DNA from 3 places in the Lysobacter xanthus genome. Region 3 is predicted to be linked to each of the others. Evidence: predicted binding sites of a transcription regulator. Region 3 holds the regulator's gene; each other region holds the start of a gene.
What was found. Region 3 encodes FliA, which starts transcription of late flagellar genes. Its sites were predicted from a motif close to TAAAGTTTNNCNNNCNNNGGCCGATAA; they were not measured.
Positions count from the first base shown of each region.

Region 1: a site for FliA is predicted at 1,924-1,950, ahead of ACY35P_RS04285 (methyl-accepting chemotaxis protein). Genes of this name have one in related genera too.
Region 2: a site for FliA is predicted at 1,835-1,861, ahead of ACY35P_RS04250 (STAS domain-containing protein). Genes of this name have one in related genera too.

Region 1 covers NZ_BAAGAB020000008.1:7,616-10,883, forward strand. The annotation lists gene ACY35P_RS04270 (YsnF/AvaK domain-containing protein) at 1-377, shown strand, start outside; gene ACY35P_RS04275 (YsnF/AvaK domain-containing protein) at 428-1,270, shown strand; gene ACY35P_RS04280 (energy transducer TonB) at 1,426-1,731, opposite strand; gene ACY35P_RS04285 (methyl-accepting chemotaxis protein) at 1,993-3,268, shown strand, end outside.
Region 2 covers NZ_BAAGAB020000008.1:2,312-5,579, forward strand. The annotation lists gene motD (flagellar motor protein MotD) at 1-282, shown strand, start outside; gene ACY35P_RS04240 (ParA family protein) at 282-1,052, shown strand; gene ACY35P_RS04245 (chemotaxis protein CheW) at 1,055-1,726, shown strand; gene ACY35P_RS04250 (STAS domain-containing protein) at 1,896-2,195, shown strand; gene ACY35P_RS04255 (response regulator) at 2,192-2,557, shown strand; gene ACY35P_RS04260 (chemotaxis protein CheA) at 2,577-3,268, shown strand, end outside.
Region 3 covers NZ_BAAGAB020000058.1:10,397-13,664, reverse strand. The annotation lists gene ACY35P_RS12325 (protein phosphatase CheZ) at 1-374, opposite strand, end outside; gene ACY35P_RS12320 (chemotaxis response regulator CheY) at 371-763, opposite strand; gene ACY35P_RS12315 (RNA polymerase sigma factor FliA) at 985-1,764, opposite strand; gene ACY35P_RS12310 (MinD/ParA family protein) at 1,761-2,633, opposite strand; gene ACY35P_RS12305 (AAA family ATPase) at 2,620-3,268, opposite strand, start outside.

The DNA of each region.
Region 1 (3,268 bases), on a different contig from region 3:
ACCTCGTCGTGCCGGTCGTGCAGGAAGAACTCCTGGTCGACAAACGCGTGGTTGATGCCGGCGTGGTTCGCGTGCGTACGGTGACGAGCGAGCACCGGGAGCTGGTCGAGATGCCGCTCGAGCGCGAGGAGGTGCTCGTCGAGCGCGTCGCGATCGGCCGCGCGGTCGATACGCCGGTCGAGGTCCGCCAGGAGGGCGACGTCACCATCGTCCCCGTGCACGAGGAAGTCATCGTCGTGCAGCGCCAGCTCGTGCTGAAGGAAGAACTCCATATCCGCCGTCGCATCGACACCGTGCAGAGCGCGCAGCCCGTGCTGCTGCGCCGTCAGGACGTCCACGTGGAGCGCGATCCACCGGCCGCTTCACCCCCGCATTGATTCCACCGCCTGCAAGGGCACCCTTCCCCCACCGCAAGGAGATACACCCCATGGCCACCACCCTGGTCGGAATGTTCGATTCCCTCGCCGACGCCGAGCGCGCCCGCGACCTGCTGCTTCGCGAGGGCGTGGAGCGTGGCGCCGTCCACCTCGCCAACAACGAGTCGCTCACCGCGACCACCACCACCGAGACGACGGTGTCCGGTTCCGACGCCGGCGAGCACCGTGGCTTCTTCTCGCGCCTGTTCGGCTTGGACGACAACGACACCACAGCCGACAACTACTCGCAGGCCGTGCGCCAGGGTTCGGCCATGCTGACCGTGACGCTGCCGGACGACAGCGACGCGAGCCGCGTCACCCAGCTGCTCGAGAGCGCGGGTGCGGTCGACGTCGACGAGCGTGCCCGCCAGTCGGGCGGCCAGACCCGCGGTGCTTCGCTGCAGTCCGACACCACGCGCACCACGCAGGGCACCCGCGGCGACACGCTGAAGGTCGTGCAGGAAGAGCTGCAGGTCGGCAAGCGCGCGGTCGAGACCGGCGGCGTGCGCGTGCGCCAGTTCGTGACCGAACGTCCGGTGCAGGAGCAGCTGCAGCTGTGCCAGGAGCGCGCCATCGTCGAGCGTCGTCCGGTCGACCGCGTGCTGCAGGCGGGCGAGATCGACTCGATCGACCTCGGCGATCGCGAGTTCGAGATCCGCGAGCGTGGCGAGGAAGCCGTGGTCGCCAAGCAGGCGCGCGTCGTCGAGGAAGTGGCGGTCGGCAAGGAGGCGCAGGTGCGCACCGAGACGATCGAGGACACCGTGCGTCGCCAGGACGTCGATGTCGAACAGCTGACCGCGCGGAACGCGCAGCGCCAGCCGGGCACGACGCAGCGCACCCCGCCGCTGCGCTGATCCACGCCGCATGAACGACGAGGGCCGCCCAAGGGCGGCCCTTTTCGCGCCCGCAACGAAAACGGCCGCTTGCGCGGCCGTCGGCGTACTGCGGTGCATCGCCCGACGACGGACGTCGGAACGAGGATCGCCGCACCGGGCGGCGCGCTCGCCGGTTACAGCGAGAAGTTCAGGCGGACCTTGCCCTTGCCACCGCCGGGCTCGAACGTCCACTGCTTGACCGCGCGGACGGCGGCCTGCTCGAACGTACGCGTCGGCTTGGCGCTGACGACGGACACGGCGGCCACCTTGCCGGCCGGATCCACTTCGAACTCGACCTCGACGTAGCCGGTCGTGCCGGCGCGGGCCGCTTCCGGCGGATAGGTCGGCTCCACGCGCTTGACGGGCTTCAGGTCGGCCGCCTGGACCGGCAGCACGGCGCCGAACGCCAGCGCGATCGCGCACACGAAGGAACGGCTCATCGTTGTCTCCTCACGACATTTACGCAGCGCACCCAGTGGCGCCGTGGGGTTCGAATCGGCGCGAACGCCGGGTTCTTGATGGCCGTCGATCCGCCAGGGGCGGCGGCGTTCAGCTTCCTTGACCGCGGTCGCAGATCACGCTGGACCGGCGTCCCATTGCGCCGCGGGCGTGGCCTTTCGGGCGGCCGCGCCTAAAGTTCGCTCGCCGGGCGCCGATGAATTGCACAGTCGACCCATGAAGGGTCTTCGCCCGAGGCTGTCATGCGCTCCAAGAACCATTCCCTTGCCGACCGCGTCCTCGCTCCCGCGACGCGCCTGATGTCGCGACTGCGCTTCACGCAGAAGGCGGTCGTGATCGGTGCGACGTTCGTGCTGACCTGCGCGGTGCTCAGCGGCGTCATCGCCCACTCGACGCAGCAGCAGATCTCCGCCGCCAAGCTCGCGGGCTCGACGTCGCAGCCGCTGCGCGTGCTGAACGACGCGATGATCGCGATGCAGTCGCACCGCGGCCTCATGATGCGGGCGCTCTACAAGATGCCGCCCGCGCCGGGCGCCGTCGACGAGGTCAAGACGCGCGTCGACAAGGCCTGGGCCGTCACCGATGCCTGGCAGGACGATTACGCGGGCGGCACCGCGCTCGATTCGACGCTCGCCGCCGCCAAGTCGGCGTGGTCGAGGGCGCTGGCCCCGCAGGCCGATGCCGTCAAGATGGTGGCCGCGCACGACGAGGCCCTGCGCCAGATGCGCCTGCTCACCAAGGAACTCGCGGCCGTCGGCGGCGTGGACGTCGCCTCCGATCCGACCGAGTACTACGTGGGCCGCCTGGTGGCCGAATGGTTGCCGCTGCTCAGCAATTCCAGCTCGACCTACGGCACGACGGCGACGCACGTGCTCGGCGAGCAGTCGATCTGGGCCGACGACCGCGCCGACTTCGCCGCATCGAGCAGCATGGTCGACTTCCTCCTCGACCGCATCAAGCTGGACCTAGCGCAGATCCGCAAGCACGACCCGGCCGTGGCCGGCCGCATCGACGCGGGCATGACCAAGGCGATCGACGCGATCAAGGCGCACCGTGCCTTCGTGCAGACGCGCGTGATCGACGCGGAAACCCAGGACATGCCGCTGCCGCTGATGGCGGCGCAGAACAACGCGATGCGCAAGGCGGTCGGCGAAGCGGCCGACGCGATGAGCAATGCACTCGACCACGCGGCGAAGCAGCAGGTCAGCAGCCTGCAGCGGCAGGCCTACCTCGTGATGGTCATCGTGCTGCTGTCGCTCGGCCTGTCCGCCTACCTCTTCCTCGGCTTCAGCCGCAGCACGCGCTCCTCGCTCGCGAAGATCAAGAATGCCGCCGAGCTGCTGGCCGCGGGCCAGTTCCCCGACAAGGTCGGCGTCACCAGCCAGGACGAGCTGCGCGTGATCGGCGACGGCATCGAGAACGCGGTCGGCGCCCTGCGCGGCTTTGCCCGCGCGCAGCAGGACATGTTCACCGAGCACCAGGCCGGCAACATCGACCACCGCATCGACGCCGACCAGT
Region 2 (3,268 bases), on a different contig from region 3:
GACGACCAGCCGATCGCCGGCGGGCCGTTCGAGTCGAACTGGGAACTCTCGGCCGCGCGCGCCGCCAGCGTGCTGCACGTGATGGTCGACGCGGGCATCGCGCCGGCGCGCCTGTCGCTCACGGGGTACGGCGAGTTCCAGCCGGTCGCCGACAACACCACCGCCGAAGGTCGCAATGCCAACCGGCGCGTGATGCTGGTGATCCTGCCCGCCGGCCGCGGCACCGACGCCGTCGCGCACGTCGCGTCGGCCGCGTCGCCGCAGGCGGCGAGGGCCGGCTGATGCAGACCTGGGCGATCGCGAACCAGAAGGGCGGCGTCGGCAAGACCACGACGACGCTCTGCCTCGCGCGCGGCCTCGTCGATGCCGGGCAGCGCGTGCTGCTGGTCGATCTCGACCCGCACGCCTCGCTCTCGCACGCCTTCGGCGTGCCGGTCGATCCGCCGCCGCGGGGGTCGTACGAGCTGTTCACCGACGCCGCGCAGACGCTCGCCGATCTCGCGCGGCCGACGCCGGTCGAACGCCTGTGGCTGTGCCCCGCACAGCCGGCGCTCGCCACGCTGGAGCGCCGCGGCGCGACGCAGCCGGGCCTGGGCCTCGCGCTCGGCCGCGCGCTGCAGGCTGCCGCCGGCACCTACGACTACGCGCTGCTCGACTGCCCGCCCACGCTCGGGATCCTGATGGTCAACGCGCTCGCTGCGGCGGATCGGCTCGTCGCGCCGACGCAGACCGACCCGCTCGCCCTGCACGGCCTGCGCGACATGCTGCGCACCGCCGACATGGTCGAGCGCTCGCGGCGGCGCCCGTTGCCGCGCGCGATCGTGCCGACGCTCCACGACAAGCGCACGCGCTCGGGCCAGCAGAGCCTGGAGCAGCTGCGCGAGACGTACGGCGGCCAGGTGAGCCCCGACCCCATCCCGCTCGACACCCGCCTGCGCGAAGCGTCCGCGGTTGCGACCGGGCCGCGACTGGCCTGTCGCGGCGCCGATGCCTACCGCGACGCGCTGCAGTGGCTGCTCGATCCCCTTTCCCTCGAATGCGAAGCCGCGTGACCATGGCCACGATCGACGCCTATCTCGATGAACTGCTCGGCGCGCCCGTGGCGCATCCCGAACCCGAACCGATGTCGGCGCCCGTCGTCGCGGCGCCGCTCGCGGCCCCGCCGATGCCCACGGTGGAGGCGCCGCGCGCGGAGCCTGCGCCCGCGCCGGAACCCGCCACCGCATTGCCGCGGCTGTCGGGCTTCGAGCCGGTGGCGTCGATCGCACCGATCCCGCGCGTGCCGCCGGCGCCCACCGGTCGCGCACGCACCGCCACCGGCGGCAATCGCTGGCTGCGCGTCGGCGTCGGCCGCGATTCCTATGCCTTCGAGCTGCTCCGCGTGCAGGAAGTGGTGCGCGTCGCGCCTGTGGTCGGGATGCGCGGTGCGGCCCATGCGGTGCTCGGCGTCATGAACCTGCGCGGCCGGATCGTGCCGGTGTTCGACCTGGGCCTGTGGCTCGACGTGGGGGCCGTGAACGCGGACGACCAGTCGCGCGTGGTGGTGATCGAACGCGACGACGAGTTGATCGGCGTGCTGGTCACCCGCGTGGAGGACGTGGTCTCGCTCGAGCGCGAGCACGTCGAGCCGCCGCTGCACGGCGCCGATCCCGGCCCGACCCTCGGCGTGGCCCGCGTGGGCGACGCGCCGACCGTGCTGCTCGACGCGGACGCACTGTTCGACTGAGCGGTATCCCCGTTTGCATCCGGAATCGTGGCGCACACCGCCCCGGCGGCGGGCGGTCGCGCGCCCGAACTGCGAACGCCGTCGCGCCCACCCCGCCCCCGCCGGGCCTCAAGTCGCCCCGGCGGCCGCCGTTAAACCGGTCGTAACCCTTTCCGCGGCGAGGCGCGTCATGACCGAACTGAGCCTCCAATCCGACCTCGGCATCGAGCACGTGGGCGAATTGCAGCAGGTGCTGCTGCCCCATCTCGAGGACGACGAGCCCGTATCGCTCGTCGCCGACCAGGTGCAGCGCGTGCATGCCGCCGGCCTGCAGCTGCTGCACGCCTTCGTGCGCGACCGCGCCGGGGCCGGGCGCCGCACGCAGGTCACCCTCGCTTCCCCTGCCCTGGTCAACGCCGCGCGACAGCTCGCGCTGGCGGTGAGCCTCGGCGTCGAAAACACTCAAGCTGTACATGGAGATATTGCGTGAGCGCGCAACTGCTGATCGTCGACGATTCCACTTCCATGCGGCAGATGGTCGCGTTCGCGCTGTCGTCGGGCGGCTACAACGTGAGCGAGGCCGAGGACGGCCAGGCCGCGCTCGACATCGCGAAGACCCGCCGCTTCGATGCGGTCGTCACCGACGTCAACATGCCGCGGATGGACGGCATCGAGCTGATCCGCAACCTGCGCCAGCTGCCCGACTACCGCTTCACCCCGCTGCTGATGCTCACCACCGAATCCGGCCCCGAGAAGAAGCAGGAAGGCCGCGCCGCGGGCGCGACCGGCTGGCTGGTGAAGCCGTTCGACCCGGAACAGCTGCTGGCGACCGTCCGCAAGGTCCTCGGCTGATCCACGGGAGCGCCGCGCCATGATGGACATGAGCCGGTTCCACGCGGCCTTCTTCGAGGAGAGCCGCGAAGGCCTCGACACGATGGAGTCCGGCCTGCTCGGCATGGAGGCGGGCCGCTCCGACGCCGACACCATCAACGCCATCTTCCGCGCCGCCCACTCGATCAAGGGCGGCGCCGGCACGTTCGGCTTCCGCTTCATCAGCGACTTCACCCACGTGATGGAGACGCTGCTGGACGAGGCCCGCGCCGGCAAGCGCCACCTCGACAGCGCCGCGGTCAGCGTGCTGCTGACGTCCTGCGACGTGCTGCGCGGCATGCTGCAGTACGCCGAGAGCGGCGGCACGCTCGACCAGCCGGCGATCGACGCCAGCAAGGCCGAGCTCGACACCCTGCTCACCGGTGCGCCGCCCGCCGCGGCGCCGGCCGCGGCCTCCAGGCCGAAGGCCGAGGGCCCGGAGTGCTGGCGGATCGTGTTCCGCCCGTATCCGTCGCTGTTCCTGAGCGGCAACGACCCGCTGCGCATGCTGCGCGAGCTCGCCGACCTCGGTGCGCGCGACATCGCCTGCTTCGACGACACGCTGCCGCCGTTCGCCGGGCTCGATCCGGTCAACGCGTACCTCGGCTGGTCGTTCGAGCTGCCCGGCGAGGTCAAGCGGGCGGCGATCGACGACGTCTTCGCCTGGGTCGAGGACCAGTGCGACCTGGTGAT
Region 3 (3,268 bases):
CGCAGGCCGGCGACGGCCTCGCGCTGCGCCTCGTCCTGCGGCGGCGGAAGCTGCGCGAGCAGGCGGCCGCATTCGTCGATCAGGTCGAGCGTGCGCATGCTCGAGGATTCGGTCAGCTGCACGACGTGCTCGAGGCGCGAGCAGGCTTCCGGCAGGGATGCCGCACTGCCGCTGCCGTCGCCGAGCGCGGCGGTGAGCTCGCGCGCGAGGCGCACGAAGCCCTGCACCAGCGGCTGCGTGCGCCACTGGATGAGTTCGTCGACGTTGGCGCGCCAGGCGTCGTGATCGTCGTGCTCGAGCGCCCACAGCGCCGCCTGCAGCTTGGCGATCACCGCGCTGCGTTCGGGCTCGCCGATGCCCGGCGCGGCGCTCATGCGGCGGCCCCGATGCGCTCGAAGATCTTGCCGAGCTTGTCGCCGAGCGTGCCGGCGGTGAAGGGCTTGATGACGTAGCCGTTCACGCCCGCCTGCGCGGCCTCGATGATCTGCTCGCGCTTGGACTCGGCGGTCACCATCAGCACGGGGATCGTCTTGAGCACGTCGTCGGCGCGGATCGCCTTGAGCAGGTCGATGCCCGGCATGCCCGGCATGTTCCAGTCGGTGATGACGAGGTCGAACTTGGCCTTGCGCAGCTCCACGAGCGCGCTGTTGCCATCCTCGGCCTCGGTGGTGTCGAAGAAGCCGAGGTCGTTGAGCAGGTTCTTGACGATGCGGCGCATCGTCGAGAAGTCGTCGACGATGAGGATCTTGATGTTCTTGTCCATGGACGGGTTCCGGGCGGTCCTTGACCGACTAACGGCGGGGAAAGGGGGTTCTTGAGGCGGCGCGGACGAATGGGTCGGCGAATGTCCGCGACGCGTCGCAACGCGGGAGGAAACGGGCATGTCGGCCGCTTGGGCGCGGCCGTTGCGTGCAGCGCGGCACGGAACAGCCCTCCACACCGGCCGCCGCGACGCACCCGGCACCACGACCGGCCGCCGCGGGCTTACACCTCGACATGCTCCACGGCGGTTTCCCGCCAGTCGCCCAGCCGGCCGCGCAGGCGCAGCACGGCCTGGCCGTGGATCTGGCAGACGCGCGATTCGCTGATGCCGAGCACCGCGCCGATCTCGCGCAGATTCATCTCCTGCTCGTAGTACAGCGACAGCACCAGCTGCTCGCGCTCGGGCAGGTTGCCGATCGCCTCGCCGAGCGCCTGCCGGAAGACCGTGTGTTCGAGTTCGCGCGCGGGCGTGACGTTGCAGCTCGCGGCCAGTCGCGGTTCGCCGTCGAAGTCGTCCATCTGCTCGTCGAGCGAGAGCAGCTGGCCGCGCGAGGCGTCCTCGAGCATGTGGTGGTAGTCCTCGAGCGAGACGCCGAGCACGCTGGCGATCTCCGCCGAGTTCGCCGCGCGGCCGTTGGCCTGCTCGACCTGGCGCGTCGCGGCGACCACGTCGCGGTAGCGGCGGTGCACGCTGCGCGGCACCCAGTCGCCGCGCCGGATCTCGTCGATCATCGCGCCGCGGATGCGGATCGAGGCATACGTCTCGAACGCCGCGCCCTGGTCGGCCTGGAAGTTCTTCGCCGCCTCGATCAGGCCGAGCATGCCGGCCTGGATCAGGTCGTCCACCTCCACGCTCGCGGGCAGCCGCGCGGCGAGGTGGTGGGCGATGCGGCGCACGAGCTCGCCGTGCTTGACGACGACGGCATTGGCATCGAAGTCGGCGCTGGCGGTGCGCGTCTGCTTGTAGACATTGGCCTTGACGGCCGTCGCGGTCATGTTCATGCGGTCGCGCTCCGCGCCGTCGGGATCAGGCGTTCCATGAAGAATTCGACGTGGCCGCGCGGGCCCGCCGGCGTCTGCCACTTCTCCGCGCGCTTGGCGATCTCGCGGAAGGCCATCGAGGCGGGCGCGGCCGGGAAGGCGTCGACCACCGCTTCCTGGCGTTGGATCGCGCGGCGCAGCCATTCGTCGCGCGGGATCGCGCCGAGGTAGTTGAGCGTGACGTCGAGGAACTTCGACGTCACCCGCTCGAGCTTCTCGAACAGCTGGCGGCCCTCGCTCGGATGACCGACCTGGTTGGCGAGCACCTGCACGCGGGTCACGCCGCGCTCGCGGGTGAGCACCTTGATCAGCGCATAGGCGTCGGTGACTGACGCGGGTTCGTCGCAGACCACCACGATCACGTCCTGCGCGGCCTGGCAGAAGGTCAGCACGCTGTCGGAGATGCCGGCGGCGTTGTCGATGACCATCACGTCGATCGGCATCTCGAGCTGGCTGAAGGCGTGCACGAGGCCGACGTGCTGCGCCGGGGTTAGTTCGGTCATGTGGCGCTTGCCGCTCGCGGCGGGCACCACCAGCAGGCCGTTCGGGCCTTCGAGCAGCGTGTCGGCGAGCTCGCAGCGGCCGGCGAAGACGTCGGCGAGGGTGAAGCGCGGCGAGAGGCCGAGCATCACGTCGACGTTGGCGAGGCCGAGGTCGGTGTCGAGCAGCAGCACGCGCTGGCCGGCGTTCTGCAGCGCCATCGAGAGGTTGACGCTCACCGAGGTCTTGCCGACGCCGCCCTTGCCGCTGGCGACGGCGATGACGCGCACCGGGCCCGGCTCGTTCGCAGCGACGTGCGCGGTGGAAGCGATGGGGTTAGGCGACGACATGGCGTTCCTCGGTGGCGAGCGGGTTGTCGGCGGCGCGACGGAGTTTTTCGATCTGGAGCACGAGGCGGGACGCGTCCGCGGCCTCGAGGTCGGCGGGCACCTGCTGGCCTGCCGTGGTGTATGCAAGGGGCAGGCCATGCTTGATCGCGACGGAGATCGCGCTGCCGAGGCGGCCGGTCTCGTCGAGCTTGGTGAGCACGACGGCTTCCGGCTGCGCCATGCGGTAGCGGCGAACGGCCTCGGCCATGTCCTGCGGCTGCAGGTTGGCCGGCAGAACGAGCAGCGAACGCAGGTTGCGCGTGGCGCGCAGCCAGGTGACCTGGCCGAGCAGCGCCTTGTCGCGCGCGGCGTAGCCGGCGGTGTCGACGAGCACGAGCGGGTAGTCGACGAGCTGGTCGAGCGCGTCGGTGAGGCCTTCGGGGCCGTCGGCCTCGCACACCGTGATGCCCAGCTTGCGGCCGAGCGCATGCAGCTGCTCGCGGGCGCCGGGACGCTCGACGTCGGTGGTGACGAGCGCGACGTCGCGGGCGCGGTGACGCTGCGCGAAGCGGGCCGCGAGCTTGGCGAGCGTCGTCGTCTTGCCGGCGCCGGTCGGGCCGATCAGCGCGAACACGCCGCCGTCTTCCAGCGGTTCC